2 regions of the Hydrogenophaga taeniospiralis genome follow, and region 1 is predicted to be linked to the other one. Evidence: predicted binding sites of a transcription regulator. Region 1 holds the regulator's gene; the other holds the start of a gene.
The links. Region 1 encodes sigma-54, which starts transcription at its own class of promoters, with help from an activator protein. Its sites were predicted from a motif close to TGGCANGNAANCTGCTTT; they were not measured.

Region 2: glnA (type I glutamate--ammonia ligase) is a predicted target of sigma-54. The motif match lies at 3,538-3,555, and genes of this name have one in related genera.

Annotation. Positions count from the first base shown of each region.
Region 1 covers NZ_JAHBAG010000001.1:1,452,124-1,460,024, reverse strand. Annotated here, with positions in the region: gene KIH07_RS07130 (THUMP domain-containing class I SAM-dependent RNA methyltransferase) at 1-1,321, opposite strand, end outside; gene rpoN (RNA polymerase factor sigma-54) at 1,334-2,998, opposite strand; gene lptB (LPS export ABC transporter ATP-binding protein) at 3,106-3,855, opposite strand; gene lptA (lipopolysaccharide transport periplasmic protein LptA) at 3,888-4,532, opposite strand; gene KIH07_RS07110 (thiol:disulfide interchange protein DsbA/DsbL) at 4,672-5,307, opposite strand; gene KIH07_RS07105 (SPOR domain-containing protein) at 5,397-6,092, opposite strand; gene argS (arginine--tRNA ligase) at 6,107-7,780, opposite strand; gene KIH07_RS07095 (HTH-type transcriptional regulator ArgP) at 7,792-7,901, opposite strand, start outside.
Region 2 covers NZ_JAHBAG010000001.1:4,249,684-4,257,584, reverse strand. Annotated here, with positions in the region: gene KIH07_RS20390 (16S rRNA pseudouridine(516) synthase) at 1-424, shown strand, start outside; gene KIH07_RS20385 (hypothetical protein) at 431-1,030, opposite strand; gene KIH07_RS20380 (EI24 domain-containing protein) at 1,581-2,504, shown strand; gene KIH07_RS20375 (competence/damage-inducible protein A) at 2,523-3,335, shown strand; gene glnA (type I glutamate--ammonia ligase) at 3,604-5,019, shown strand; gene KIH07_RS20365 (hypothetical protein) at 5,222-5,758, shown strand; gene glnL (nitrogen regulation protein NR(II)) at 5,755-6,900, shown strand; gene ntrC (nitrogen regulation protein NR(I)) at 6,945-7,901, shown strand, end outside.

The DNA of each region.
Region 1 (7,901 bases):
GGTCGAAGCGGAACAGCCGGCACTCGATGGGGCCGTTCCACAGCGGCACGCGGCGCGATTCCTTGAAACGCATCTTGCCGGGCAGCTTGAGGTCGGGCGTGAGCAGCCAGGCGCTCCAGCCGGCGTAGTGGCTCTTCCAGTGGGCCGCGAGCTGCTGGAAAAACTCACTGCCGTCGCCGCCATCGGCCATCTGCGCACTCTCGCGGCCCAGCCGCGAAACCTCCGGCTCCCCGCGGCCCTGGCCGGGCGCGGGCGGCGCGGCCTGCCCCACGCTGAAAGTGCGCGGTGTGCGCGGCGCCTGGCGCAGCGCACGCGCGCTGGCGTTTTCACCGGCCACACCGGCGGCGGCGATGCGCTCGCCATACGGCGGGTTGAGCAGCATCACGCCGGGCGTCTGGCAGGGTGGCATGCGCTGCAGGGCGTCACCGCCGCGCAGCTGGATGGCGTGGGCCACGCCGGCGCGCTCGGCGTTGCGCTGCGCGAAGTCGACCATGCGGAACGACACGTCGCTGCCGAAGACGATGGGCGCGTGGCCCGCCGGCCACTCGCGCTGCTGGCGCACGGCATCGTCCCGGATGGCCTGCCACACGTGGGCCTGGAACGGCAGCATCTTTTCAAACGCGAAACGGCGCAGCAGGCCGGGCGGAATGTTCAGTGCGATCTGCGCGGCTTCGATCACCACCGTGCCACTGCCGCAGCAGGGGTCGTAGAGCGGGGGAATGTCGTCGAGCGGCTGGTCGGCGCAGGCGTCCCAGCCGGTGGCGGCGATCATGGCGGCGGCCAGGGTTTCCTTCAGCGGCGCGTCGCCCTTGTCTTCGCGCCAGCCGCGCTTGAACAGCGGCTCACCCGAGGTGTCGATGTAGAGCGTGACGCTGTCGGTGGTGAGGTGGGCGTAGATGCGCACGTCGGGCCAGGTGGTGTCCACGCTGGGGCGCTCGCCGCGCTTGGCACGGAAGCGGTCGCAGATGGCGTCCTTGATCTTGAGCGCGGCAAAGTTGAGCGAGGTCAGCGGGCTGTGCTGCGCGGTGATCTCGACCTTGATGGTCTGCGCCGGGGTGAACCAGATTTCCCAGGCCACGTCGCCCGCGGCGTTGTACAGGTCGTTCTCGTTGCGGTACTCGCCGTGCCAGAGCTGCACCAGCACGCGCTGCGTCAGGCGGCTGTGCAGGTTCAGGCGCATGGCGTCGCGCCACGATGCCCGCACCCCCACGCCGCCACGCGCCTTGAAAGCCAGCGGCTCGTTGGTGATGCGCTGCACCTCGGCGGCGAGGAAGTCCTCGACGCCGGCGGCGCAGGGAAGAAAGAGTTGGAGTTGGTTCACGGCAGGGGGTGTTCAGAGCGCTTTGCGCAGGTTCGCTGGCGCGATGCGCAAGGCCTCACGGTACTTGGCCACGGTGCGGCGCGCGCACTCGATGCCCTGCTCGCGCAGCAGGTCGGAGAGCTGGTTGTCCGACAGCGGCTTGCCCGGCTCTTCGGAGGCGATGAATTGCTTGAGCAGCGCGCGCACCGCAGTGCTCGATGCGTTGCCGCCGGTTTCGGTGCCCAGGCTGGAGCCGAAGAAATACTTCAGTTCGTAGGTGCCGAAGGGCGTGGCCATGTATTTGGCGGTGGTCACGCGGCTGATGGTGGACTCGTGCAGGCCGAGTTCGTCGGCGATCTCGCGCAGCACCAGCGGGCGCATGGCGAGTTCGCCGTGCATGAAGAAGTTGCGCTGGCGCTCGACGATGGCGCTGGAGACGCGCAGGATGGTGTCGAAGCGCTGCTGGATGTTCTTGATGAACCAGCGGGCTTCCTGCAGCCGCTGCTGCATGGCGGCGTGGCCGGCTTCGCCGCCGTTGTCGCGTCCGCCCCGGTTCTGCCGCATGGCATTGGCGTACACGTCGTGCACGCGCAGGCGCGGCATGACCTCGGCGTTGAGCTGGACCTTGAAGCCGCGCCCGGCGCGGGTGACGATGACGTCGGGCACGACCACGTTGCGCTCGACATCGACGAAGCGGCGCCCGGGCTTGGGTTCGAGCCGGGCGATCAAGGCCAGGGCGGCGCGCACGGTGGCGTCGTCCAGGCCACACAGGTTGCACAGGCGCTTGATGTCGCGCTTGGCCATGAGCTCCAGCGGCTGGCTGCAGATGGCCAGCGCGGCCCGCGCCTCGGGGCTGTTGCGCAGCTCCAGGATCTGCAGGCGCAGGCATTCGCCCAGGTCGCGCGCGCCCACACCCGAAGGCTCCATGTGTTGCAGCAGCTGCAGCGCCACGCCCAGGCGCTGTTCGAGCGCTTCGAGTTCCTCCAGGTGCTCCTGCGGATCGACCGGCTTGCCCGGCGGGGCCGAGAGCCGCAACCAGGCGCCAGCCAGCTCGGACAGGCGCTCTTCGAGGTAACCGTCGTCGTTGAGCGACTCGATCAGGAAATACAGCGCGGCGCTGTCCTCGTCGCTCAGGCGCAGGCAGCGGGCCTGGTCGTGCAGGTGGTCCTGCAGGCTGACGGGCACGCGCGCGAGGTCGGCGGCGCTGGCGGTTTCGTCGTCGTCGCCCGACGAGTTGTTGTTGCGCGGCGGCGCGTCGCCGCCCCACTCGCTGTCATCGGGCGCCATCTCGACCGTGCCGTCGCCTTCCCAGCTCTCTTCCATCGGCGCGGCGCCATCGAGCCGGCTCTCCAGCGCCTCGCCCTCACCGCCTTCGCCGCCGTCGACCGGCGACACGGTGGACGACGCAGGCGGCAACGGGCCGTCGAATTCGGCGGCCGGGGCCAGGTCGCTGGCAGCCGCCACCGTGGCTTCGGCGATCTGCTCGCCCGCGCTCACCGGCGCGTCGATCTGCTCCAGACCAAACGCCTCGCGTTCGGCGAGCTCCTCGGTGCGCTCCAGAAACGGGTTCTCGTCGAGCATCTGCTCGACCTCCTGCGCCATCTCCAGCGTGGACAGCTGCAGCAGACGGATCGACTGCTGCAGCTGGGGCGTGAGCGCCAGATGCTGGGAGACGCGCAGCGACAGGCCTTGTTTCATGCGTCAGGCCGGCAAAACGGAGGGACAGCGACCCGGCGCGCGGGTCGCGCAGCGGTGCGGGAGCCGGGTCGGGCCGGCGGGCATGAGACACACAAGCGCCCCATGCATCACATCCTGAAATGCTCGCCGAGGTACACCCGGCGCACTTCGGCGTTCTCCACGATCTCGGCCGTGGTGCCGCTGGCGAGCACCTGTCCGTCGCTGATGATGTAGGCGTGATCGCAGATACCCAGGGTCTCGCGCACGTTGTGGTCGGTGATCAGTACCCCGATGCCACGCGATTTCAGGAAGCCAATGATGTGCTGGATCTCGATCACGGCGATCGGATCAATACCGGCAAACGGTTCGTCCAGCAGAATGAAGCGCGGCCGGGTGGCCAGCGCGCGGGCAATCTCCACCCGGCGCCGCTCCCCGCCGGAGAGCGAGGGCGCGGGCGAGTCGCGCAGATGGTCCACCCGCAGGTCCTTGAGCAGCTCGTCCAACCGGTGCGTGATCTCGGTGGCGGACAGGGGTTTGCCGTCCTCGTCGCGCTGCAACTCCAGCACGGCTCGCACGTTCTGCTCCACCGTGAGCTTGCGAAAGATGGAGGCTTCCTGCGGCAGGTAGCCCAGGCCCAGCCGGGCCCGCCGGTGAATGGGCAGCGCCTCGATGCGCTGCCCGTCCAGCAGGATCTCGCCGCCGTCGGCGCGCAACAGCCCCACGATCATGTAGAACGAGGTGGTCTTGCCCGCGCCGTTGGGGCCCAGCAGACCCACCACCTCACCCTTGTCCACCGTGAGTGAAACGCTCTTGACCACCTTGCGGCTGCCGTAGGCCTTCTGCAGTCCGTGCACCTCCAGTTGACTGCGCACGGCCATGGGAGCGGGCACGCTGCCCAAACCTGCTGCGGTCACTTGTTTTTCTCGTTGAGCTGTTCGCTGGGGCGCAATTTGGCCGGATCGGCCGGCGCTGCGGGCTTCGCGGGCGCCTTCTCTTCGTCGGGGATGGGCGTGAGCATGGCGCGCACCCGGCCCGAGGGATTGGCCGCCGTGCGGTTGCTCACACCGCCCTTGACGGTGAAGACCTCGGTGCGGCTGTTGTAGGTGATCTCGTTGCCCAGGCTCTCGTCGTTGATCAGGGTCCCGCGGTAGCGGCGCAGCACGGCGCTGCCGGTGAAAACCACCGTCTCGGCCTGGCTGTTGTATTCGATGTGTTCGCCTTCACCCTCGATCCACTCCTCCAGCGCCTCGCGCTTCTGGCGGAAGAAACCGGGCTTGGCCGCGGAGCCGTACAGGTTGCCGAACTGGTTGCCCTGCGGGTCCTGGCGGACATCCATCTTCGTGCCCCGCATCACGATGGTGCCCTTGGTGACGACCACGTTGCCGGTGAACACGCTGCTCTGTCGGGCGTCGTCGTAGCGCAGCGCATCCGCCTCGATGTTCATCGGCTTGTCCTTGTCGGCCAGCTCTGCGTGAGCAGCGGCGACCAACGTCAGGCCAAGGGCCGCGATGATGAAGCGCGAAAGCAATCTGGGGGCAAAGGTGTTTTGAGGCATGGCTTTTCAGGGGCACAAATCTTGCATTCATTGTAGCGGCGCAAACCCCGCCCGCAGGCACCTCACCGGACTTTGTCGCGGCCCGGAAAACACAAGGCCCGCCAGAGGGCGGGCCTTGGTCGTGCCGGCGCCCGGTTCTTCAGGACTTGCGCGCCTGGGCGATCAGGTTGTCCGCGATCAACAGGGTGCGCGGACCCTGGCCACCGATGTAGAAACGGCCCGCCACACCCAGCGCGGGCGTGCCCTCCACCATATAGGCTTCCTGCAAGGCCGTGGCTTCCCTGGACTGCTGGATCGCCGCGCCGTTGTAGATGGCCGCGAACTTGGCCTTGTCGACACCCTGCTTTTCGATCCAGGCGGCGATCGCCGGAGGCGTGGTCAGGGGCAGGCGCTCCTCGTGCATCGCCTGGAACACCTTGCGGTGCAGCTTGTCCACCAGCCCCATGGCCTCCAGCGTGAAATACAGGCGCTGCATGGGGACAAAGTCCGGACTGAACGCCACCGGCATGCGCCGCACTGTCACGTGGGCCGGCTTCTTGCCGATCCAGTCGTTGAACACGGGTTCAAAGTTGAAGCAGTGGATGCAGCTGTAGGCGAAGAACTCCACCACTTCGACCTGCCCCGGCGGGCTGACCACCGGCGCGGGCTTGCTCAGGCGCTGGTAGTCGGTGCCTTCTTTGAAACCGATGCGCTGGGCCAGCGCGGGACGCAGGGCCCCAGCGGCACTCAAGGCGCCAGCGCTCAACAGGGTGCGGGAAAAAACTCGGCGTTGCATGAAATCGGACTCCTTGTATGGGCTTGGTTGGGGCCGGCCCTGCGGAAAAAAGTTCCGCGGCACCGCCTCGGCTCAGGCGTTCAGCGCGCTCAACGTTGCACGCGCACCAGCGCAGCGGCCACACCATTGGCTTCGAGCTGCTCGCGCGTGGCGTCGGCCATGGCCTTCTGCGCGAACGGCCCCACGCGCACCCGGTACACCTTCTGCCCGGACTGCTCGCGCTCACTGACCTCGGCGGCCATGCCCAGCATGGCCAGCCTGGCGCGCTGCGCATCGGCCTCGTCGGGGTTTCTGAACGCCCCGGCCTGCACGAAATACGTGAAGGGGTCGGCCGTGGCCGGGTTCGGGGCACCGCTGGCGGGAGCCTCTGCGGTGGGCGCGGCGGGCGCACTGTCGGCCTTCGGGCGCGAACGCAGCAGATCCTCGATGGGGTCGCCCTGCGGTTGCGCGGCAGACGCGGGGGGCGCCTTCGGAGCGGCGGCCGGCGGCAGCGGCTTGCCATCGGCCGGGGGCACCACGATGGCCCCGGCTTCGTTGCCAGTACCGGGCACCGGGGCGGGTTTGCCGCCCAGCACCGCGTTCGGATTCCAGCCCTTGTTGCGCTCGGCTTCCGCCGCATCCTGCGCCGGTTTGCGCGACACCCCGCGGTCCACGAAGGGCATGGGCACCTTGGTGACGTAGATCGCCACCGCCAGCGCGCCAGCCAGCCCCACCAGCACCCCGATCACGAAGCCAATGAGGGTTCCGCCCACGTGCGAACGGGCGGAAGGAGAACGGGTTTTCATACGGGCTTTCGTCATCACATCTTCTGCGGGGCACTCACGCCCAGCACCTTCAAACCATTGTGCAACACCTGCGCGGTGGCCGCGACGAGGGCCAGACGGGCCTTTTTCACCGCCTCGTCGTCCACCAGGATGCGCTCGGCGTCGTAGTAGCTGTGGTAGCAGGCGGCCAGCTCGCGCAAGTAGAAAGTGACATCGTGCGGCGCGAAGTCGCGCGCGGCGTCGGCCAGCATGGCGGGGTATTTCGCCAGCAGCAGCATCAGCGCCTGGGCGGCCGGGCTGTCCAGCGCCGAGAGGTCCACGTCTTTCAGCGAAGCCGCGTCGCCACCCCAGGCCGCCAGCACCGAGCAGATGCGCGCATGGGCGTACTGCACGTAATAGACCGGGTTGTCGTTGTTCTTCTGCACCGCCAGGTCCACGTCAAACGTGTACTCGGTGTCGGGCTTGCGGGAGAGCAGGAAGAAGCGCACCGCGTCCTTGCTGGTCCATTCGATCAGGTCGCGCAGGGTCACGTAGCTGCCGGCGCGCTTGCTGATCTTGACCTCTTCACCGCCCTTGACCACGCGCACCATGGTGTGCAGCACGTAGTCGGGGTAGCCCTGTGGAATGCCGACGTTCGCGGCCTGCAGGCCGGCGCGCACGCGGGCGATGGTGCCGTGGTGGTCGGTGCCCTGGATGTTGATCACCTTGGTGAAGCCCCGCTCCCACTTGCTGATGTGGTAGGCCACGTCGGGCACGAAGTAGGTGTAGGAGCCGTCGCCCTTGCGCATGACGCGGTCCTTGTCGTCCCCGTACTCGGTGGACTTGAGCCACAGCGCGCCGTCCTGCTCGTAGGTCTTGCCGGCCTCGCGCAGTTTCTGCACCGTGGCGTCCACCTTGCCGCTGGTGTAGAGGCTGGATTCGAGGTAGTAGTGGTCGAACTTGACGGCGAAGGCCTGCAGGTCGAGGTCCTGCTCGTGGCGCAGGTAGGCCACGGCGAAGAGGCGGATGTCGTCGAGCGCGTTCACGTCGCCGCTGGCGGTGAAGTCGCGGTCGTCGGCGTGCACGGTCTTCTTCGCCAGGTAGTCGTTGGCGATGTCCTGGATGTAGTCGCCGTTGTAGGCGGCCTCGGGCCATTCGGGATCGCCCGGCTTGAAGCCCTTGGCGCGCAGCTGGGTGCTGTTGGCGAGCGTGCCGATCTGCACGCCGGCGTCGTTGTAATAGAACTCGCGGTGCACGTCCCAGCCCTGCGTCTGGTACAGGCTGCAGATCGCGTCACCCAGCGCGGCCTGGCGGCCGTGGCCCACGTGCAGCGGGCCGGTGGGGTTGGCCGAGACGAATTCGACCATCAGGCGCTGGCCGTTGGGCGGAACCACCCCGAAGCCCTCGCCGGCCCGCAGCACCTCGCGCACGATCTGCTGCTTGGCCGCGGGCTTGAGGCGGATGTTGATGAAACCGGGTCCGGCGATGTCGATGTCGGACACCCACTGCTGGTACACCGGCTGCGCCAACAGGGCCGTGCGCAGGGTGTCGGCGAGCTGGCGCGGGTTGAGCTTGAGCGGTTTGGCCAGTTGCATGGCGGCGGTGCAGGCGAAGTCGCCGTGCGCGGCCACCTTGGGCGATTCGAAGGCGGCGCGGCTGCCCGCACCAGGAGAGAGCAGTTCCAGCTCGGCGGCGAGGCCACCCAGCAGTTCGTGTTTGACAGAGAGCATGGGGCGGGATTTTACGGGGCGGGCGGAGGCGCCGCCGCCAGCGGCGACAGGCTGGTCCGCGCCGCCGCCTTGACCGCCTCGGTCAGGCGCTGCGCGCTGAGCGGTTCGCGCGCCCAGTGCT
Region 2 (7,901 bases), 2.8 Mb from region 1:
GCTGGACCAGGACACCACCGGCTTGCTGCTGTTGTCCGACGACGGCAAGTTCATCCACCGCATGACCTCGCCCCGGCACCATGTGCCGAAGGTGTACGAGGTGCAGGTCAAGCACCCGCTGGATGATCGCCAGGTGGCCCGCTTGCTCGAAGGCGTGGTGCTCGATGACGATCCCAGGCCGGTGCGGGCCGCGGCCTGTCAGGCCGTGACCGATCACCACCTGCGTTTGACGTTGACCGACGGCAAGTACCACCAGGTCAAGCGCATGGTGGCTGCGGTGAGCAACCGGGTGGAAGGGTTGCACCGGTCTTCCATGGGACAACTGGTGCTGCCCGCCGATCTGTTGCCTGGCCAGTGGCGCTGGCTCACGAGCGGGGAGGTGTCGGCCCTCACGCAGAAGGTCGGCGCTCCCGCTGGCACCTGAGCTGGTTCAGAGCAGATCGCCCTTGCGGCTGTCCAGGGGGACCAGGAACGAGTTTTCCTGCCACTGGGAACCCAGGACGCTGTTGGGCGCCTGACCGGTCGTGCTGTTGGGCCAGGTGGACAGCGGGCTGAAGTCGCTTTGCCGGTTGCTGCGCTGGCGCGAGATGGCCGAGCGCAGGTTGGTCTGCGCGGCAATGATGGCCCGCTCTTCCTGTTCACGCTCTCGCATGGATTGAACGGTGGGCGATTCACCCAGGAATTCGGCCCGGATTTCCGCCACCGTCGGCAGAGCGTTGGACCGCACCACCCAGTAGGGCAGGCCACACTGGGTCAGCAGCGAGTGCTTGAGCAGGCGGGTGCTGCGTGGCAACGGCAGGCGCCCGGGCACGTCCAGGCAACCCACCACGCGGCCGTCTGCTTTGCAGACCGTGAACGTGCAGTACACCCCCCCGAGCAATCGGTACCAATGCATGCCCTGTTCTCTGTCTCGCGGCAGCGTGAAGCGGGTCACCGGCAGCTTGATCATGATGTGGTGGTCGTAGAAAGCCCGCGCCAGCCAGTGCCAGACGCGCGCCTCTTCGCTGTTGGCGATGGCCCGTGTGCTCAAGGGCCAATGCTTGGGCATGCGCCTTTGGCGTCGGGTTCGTCTGGCTTCCCAGGCTCGATGCAGCAGCGCGCCCAGCACCAGAAGTGCAGGGATCAGCGCTGCAAGCAGCCATGGGTTGGACCAGAAGTTCATAAGCAATTCGTTGTTCGTATTGTCTGTATCAAAGTGTATGGATATCGCTCATAAAGAAACCGACCAGAGGCGCGACTGCAACGCTGTTTGTGTGAATTCCTTTGGGTTTGGGTAGCTCCTCGCAGGCTGACCACGCCCGTGGGATCGCCTGGGGCGTGGTAAAAGCCAGTCGCTGGAGAATCAGGGCTTGGTGTCGCAACCCGGCCATGGCCGCCGGACCGCCTTATTTGGGCGTGGCATGGTGGCTCGTGCTTGGGACCAAGAATTGTGCCCAGAAGCGCGGGTGCTGCCTATCCCGCAAATGGGGTACCCATCGCCCCCAAGCCTGAAACGTCGGGGCCACCGCGCTGCGGGCCGTATCCACCGGCGGGTATTCTTGTGAGCTGGGGGCGTATGGAGTCCCTGTATTCTTGTCCCTATGAAGTTGCTGTTCGATTCGTTTTGGCGCGCCGTCGCCTACTGCATGCATCCGCGCGTGATCGCGCTCTCGTTCCTGCCCCTGATCCTGATGGTGCTGGTGTCGTTCGGGCTGGGCTACTTTTTCTGGGAGGGGGCGGTGGCGTCCGTGGCCGCCTGGCTGGAGGCCTACGAGCTGATGCAGGCCTTGCTCAGCTGGCTCGACCGCGTGGGCATGGGCTCGCTGCGCACGGTGTTTGCGCCGTTGCTGGTGCTGGTGCTGGCCACACCGGTCATCGTGTTGTCGTGCCTGCTGCTGGTGGCTGTGCTCATGACGCCGGCCATGGTGTCTCTGGTGGGGCAGCGGCGCTTTGCCACGCTGGAGCGCAAGCACGGCGGTTCGCTGCTGGCGAGTGTGTTGTGGTCGCTCGGGTCCACCGTGCTCGCGGTGCTGGTGCTGGTGATGTCCATACCGCTGTGGTTGGTCCCTCCCATGGTGTTGATCCTGCCCCCGCTGATCTGGGGCTGGCTCACCTACCGGGTCTTTGCCTTTGACGCGCTGGCCGAACATGCCAGCGCCGATGAGCGCAAGCGCATCCTGCGTGAGCATCGGGGCAGCTTTTTGCTCATGGGGGTGCTCAGCGGCTATCTGGGAGCGGCGCCCAGCCTGTTATGGGCGTCGGGGGCCATGGTCATTGCATTGGCGCCGCTGCTGGTGCCGGTTGCGATCTGGATCTACACCCTGGTGTTCGCGTTTGCATCGCTCTGGTTTGCGCATTTCGCGCTGGCCGCACTGCAGCATTTGCGGGCAACCTCGCCGCGCGATGCGTCCGAGGCCCAGATGAGCAGCGCCGACGCGGCCGTGCCGAGGCCATTGAATCTGCCCGCCGCGGGGCCCGCGGAAGACCAGGGCCTGCCGCCGCCTGGCACCATGGGACCTCTCTGAATGCCATCAAAAACGACCATGCCACCTCCTTTCGGACTCATCATCATCGGAGACGAAATCCTCTCCGGCAAACGGGCCGACAAACACCTGCCCAAAGTCATTGAGCTGCTGGCCGCCCGCGGGCTGTCGCTGGCCTGGGCCCGTTGTGTGGGGGATGACCGCGAGCGCATCACAGCCACACTGCGCGATGCGTTCGCCAGCGCCGACGTGGTGTTTTCCTGCGGCGGCATTGGCGCCACGCCCGATGACCACACCCGCCAATGCGCTGCCGCCGCTCTGGGCGTGGCGCTGCATTTGCATCCCGAGGCGCGCGACCTGATCGAGCAGCGCATGCGCGACATCGCCGCCGAGCAAGGGCAGGTTTTTGACCCTGAGCGTGCCGACAACGTGCATCGCTACAACATGGGTGTGTTTCCGGTGGGCGCGCGGATCATCCACAACCCCTACAACCGGATTCCGGGCTTCTCGTGCGACGGCCCTGGCGGTGGTGTGGTGCATTTCGTGCCCGGGTTTCCCGTGATGGCCTGGCCCATGATCGAAGCCGTGCTGGATCAGCAGTACCGCCATTGGCAACGCCCCGGCACCTGGCTGGAGCGTTCGGTGGTGGTCATGGGCACGATGGAGGCCACCCTCACGCCGCTCATGGAGCGTATCGAAGAGACGCATCCGGTCAAGGTGTTCAGTCTGCCCAGCGTGGACCACCCGGAGTTCGGTCGGCACATCGAACTGGGGGTCAAGGGCACGCCGGTGGCCGTGGAGGCGGCCTTTGGCGATCTGTTGTCGGGTCTGCAGGCCTGTGGCGCCGAGCTTGGCCCTGAAATGGTGCGTTGAATGATTGCACCACATGGGTGCTATTTTGTGAATTGCACTGCATTGGTGCTTTTTGTGTGAAGAGCGTTGCTGTTTTGTCCGCACATCCTGGCGTTGCCTGTTTTAAACCGGTGCGTCCGATCTTGATGGTGCACCGCCTCGGCGATAATTCCGCCCGAGCAAGCGGGATTGGCATTCCGGGTCTGTGTCGCGCGTCATGCAATGGCACAAATACTGCTTAACTCGTACGTCGTTTTTATTTCCACTCACCCAGCTACAGGAGTATTTGATGGCCAAGACCGTCGCAGACGTGATGCAAATGGTGAAAGACAACGAAGTCAAGTTTGTTGACTTCCGTTTCACCGACACCCGGGGCAAAGAGCAGCACGTGACCGTGCCTGTTTCCCACTTCGACGAAGACAAATTCACCTCGGGCCACGCGTTCGACGGTTCTTCGGTGGCTGGCTGGAAGGGCATCGAAGCCTCGGACATGCAGCTCATGCCCGACCCCAGCACCGCCAACATCGATCCGTTCTACGAAGAAACCACCCTATTCCTGCAGTGCGACGTGATCGAGCCCGGTGACGGTAAGGCCTACGACCGCGATCCGCGTTCCATCGCCAAGCGCGCCGAAGCCTACCTCAAGGCCTCCGGCCTGGGCGACACCGCTTTCTTCGGACCGGAACCCGAATTCTTCATCTTCGACGGCGTGCGCTGGAGCAACGAACCCGGTCGCGTGATGTATGAGATCGAAGAGTACGAAGCCCCCTGGAACAGCGGCGCCAAGCTCGAAGGCGGCAACCGCGGCCACCGTCCCACCGTCAAGGGCGGCTACTTCCCCGTGCCCCCGGTCGACAGCACGCAAGACATGCGCGCCGAGATGTCCCTGATCCTCGAATCGCTGGGCATCCCGGTCGAAGTGTTCCACCACGAAGTGGCGGGCGCTGGCCAGAACGAAATCGGTACCAAGTTCAGCACGCTCGTCGAGCGCGCCGACTGGACCCAGGTCCTGAAGTACGTGGTGCAGAACGTGGCCAACGCCTACGGCAAGACCGCGACCTTCATGCCCAAGCCTTACGCGGGCGACAACGGCTCGGGCATGCACGTGCACCAGTCGATCTGGAAAGATGGCAAGAACCTCTTCGCCGGTGACGGCTATGCGGGCCTGAGCGACTTCGCGCTGTTCTACATCGGCGGCATCATCAAGCACGCCCGTGCCCTGAACGCCATCACCAACCCCGGCACGAACTCGTACAAGCGTCTGGTGCCCGGCTTCGAAGCTCCGGTGAAGCTGGCCTACTCGGCCCGCAACCGCTCGGCCTCGATCCGCATCCCGTACGTGGCCAACCCCAAGGGGCGCCGCATCGAAGCCCGTTTCCCCGATCCTTCTGCCAACCCCTACCTGTGCTTCTCGGCGCTGATGATGGCGGGTCTGGACGGCGTGGAGAACAAGATCCACCCGGGCGAAGCCGCCACCAAGGATCTGTACCACCTGCCGCCGGAGGAAGACAAGCTGGTCCCCACCGTGTGCCACAGCCTCGACCAGGCGCTGGACTACCTCGACAAGGACCGCGGTTTCCTGACCAAGGGCGGTGTGTTCACCGACTCTATGCTCGATGCCTACATCGAACTGAAGATGGCCGAAGTCACGCGTTTCCGCATGGCGCCGCACCCGGTCGAATTCGACATGTACTACAGCCTGTAAAGGCCGGCCCGGCTTGGCCGGGTTGTTCTCACCGGGTCCACGGCTACCGTGGACCCCATGCAAAAGGGACGGCAGACGCCGTCCCTTTTGCATGGGGTGAGGCAAATTCACCACCCTGCGCTGGGACGCAGGCACTTTTTGGACGGTTTTCGGTCATACTGAAATGTGATGAACACGCGCCGCCGGCGCTTGGAGAGACGTGTTGTTGATTCCCTTGCCTCCCTACGCTATTCGTTGGTTGATTGCCGGTGCAGCTGGTTTGTTTGTGGTTCAGGCGCAGGCCCAGGAACGCATTTACCGCTGCGGCAACGAATACACCAACAACGCCCAGGTGGCCAAAAACCGTGGCTGCAAGCTGATGGAGGGAGGCAACATTACCATCGTGCAGGGCATCACGCCGCAGGCCAGCCGGCCCGCCGCCGCCACGCCCGCCGCGCGTGGGGGGGGTGAGCAGCGCATCAACTCTCCAGAGCAGCGTGCCCGTGACAGCGACGCGCGTGCCATTCTCGCGGCGGAGCTGCGCAAAGCCGAAGAGCGTCTGGCGCAGGCCCAAAAGGAGTACGCCAACGGCGAGCCCGAGAAGCAGGGCATTGAATCGCGCAACTACCAGCGCTATCTGGACCGCGTGGCCGAGCTCAAGGCGGCCGTGGCCCGGGCCGAGGCCGATGTGGCGGGTATCCGCCGCGAATTGAGCCGACTCGATGGTTCCGCGGGCTCCCCCGGAACTGCCGCAAAATAAGCGGCTTGAAAAAGCCAGCCCCCCCCACCCCATCCCTTTCCGCGGACAGCCCCGCAGCGCCTGCCCGGCCGGTGGCGCGGCCTGCGGCCAACGCGCTGCGTTTCCATTCGCTGGATCTGCTGGCCACCCTGGTGGCCGTGGTCGCTTCCGACGGCGCCATTCTGTATGCCAACGCGGCACTGGAGGATGCGCTGGGCATGTCACGACGCAGCATCACCGGCGCTTTGCTGCAAGACTGCTTCACCGAACCCACGCTGTTGCAGAGCGCCTTGAGCGGCGCCCGCGGCAACGAATTTGCCGCGCTGCGTTACGACGCCTGGCTCCGGCGTGCGACGCACGAGCCGTTGCCCGTGCATGTGGTGGTGGCACAGACCGAAACCCCGGGGGAGGTCATCGTCGAGCTGCTGCCGCTGGAGCAGCAGACCCGGCAGGAACGCGAAGAGCGTTTGATCGACCAGGCGCAGGCCAACAAGGAGCTGATCCGCAACCTCGCGCACGAGATCAAGAACCCGCTGGGCGGCATCCGCGGCGCGGCGCAACTGCTGCAGATGGAGCTGGAGTCCAAGGAGCTGATCGAATACACGCAGGTCATCATCCACGAGGCGGACCGCTTGCAGTCGCTGGTGGACCGGCTGCTGGCGCCACACCGGCGCCCGCACGTGGTGGGCGACGTGAACATCCACGAGGTGTGTGAGCGCGTGCGCTCGCTGATCGTGGCCGAGTTTCCCAAGGGCCTGCGCGTGGTGCGCGACTACGACACATCCATCCCCGAGTTCCGGGGCGACCGCGAACAGCTGATCCAGGCGGTGCTCAACATCGCGCACAACGCGGCCCAGGCGCTGGGCGAGCGCATCGCGGAGGGCGACGCGCAGATCACGTTCCGCACGCGGGTGGGGCGGCAAGTGACCTTCGGCAAGCAGCGTTATCGGCTGGCACTGGAATTGCATGTGATCGACAACGGGCCTGGGGTTCCAGACTCGATCAAGGACCGCATCTTTTTCCCGCTGGTGTCGGGGCGCGATGGCGGCTCCGGCCTTGGCCTCACGCTGGCACAAACCTTTGTCCAGCAGCACCATGGTCTGATCGAGTGTGAGAGCGTCCCGGGTCACACGGATTTCAAACTGCTGATTCCGTTGCCATGAAACCGAACTCACAACGCCGCGCCTGACGAAGGGACACAGAACACATGAAGCCGATCTGGATAGTGGATGACGACCAATCGATCCGCTTCGTGCTAGAGAAAGCGCTGTTGCGCGAGAACCTGCCGACCCGCAGTTTCACGAACCCCCAGGAGGTCCTCAAGGCTTTGACGGACACCCCCGAAAGTGAAGGCCCGCAGATCCTGGTGAGCGACATCCGCATGCCCGGTGGCTCGGGGCTGGATCTGCTGGAGAAGGTCAAGGAAAAGCTCCCCGGCCTGCCGGTCATCATCATGACCGCGTTTTCCGATCTGGACAGCGCGGTGTCGGCTTTTCAGGGCGGTGCCTTCGAGTACCTGCCCAAGCCGTTTGACCTGCCCAAGGCGATCGAGCTGATCCGCCGCGCGGTGGAGGAAAGCCAGCGCGAGGAGGTGTCCGAAGAGCGCATGAGCGCGGCGCCCGAAATGCTCGGGCAGGCGCCCGCCATGCAGGACGTGTTTCGCGCCATCGGGCGCCTGAGCCAGAGCCAGGTCACGGTGCTCATCACCGGCGAGTCCGGGTCGGGCAAGGAGCTGGTGGCGCGTGCGCTGCACAAGCATTCGCCGCGCTCGGCCGGCCCCTTCGTGGCCATCAACACCGCCGCGATTCCCAAGGACCTGCTGGAATCCGAACTGTTCGGCCATGAGCGCGGCGCCTTCACCGGGGCACAGACCATGCGCCGCGGTCGCTTCGAGCAGGCCGATGGCGGCACGCTGTTCCTCGACGAGATCGGCGATATGCCGTTTGATCTGCAGACCCGGCTGCTGCGCGTGTTGTCCGACGGGCATTTCTACCGCGTGGGGGGCCACAGCGCGGTGCGCGCCAACGTGCGCGTGATCGCCGCCACCCACCAGAACCTGGAGCAGCGCGTCAAGGAAGGGGTGTTCCGCGAAGACCTGTTCCATCGGCTCAACGTGATCCGCTTGCGTCTGCCCGCGCTGCGCGAGCGGCGTGAAGACGTGCCC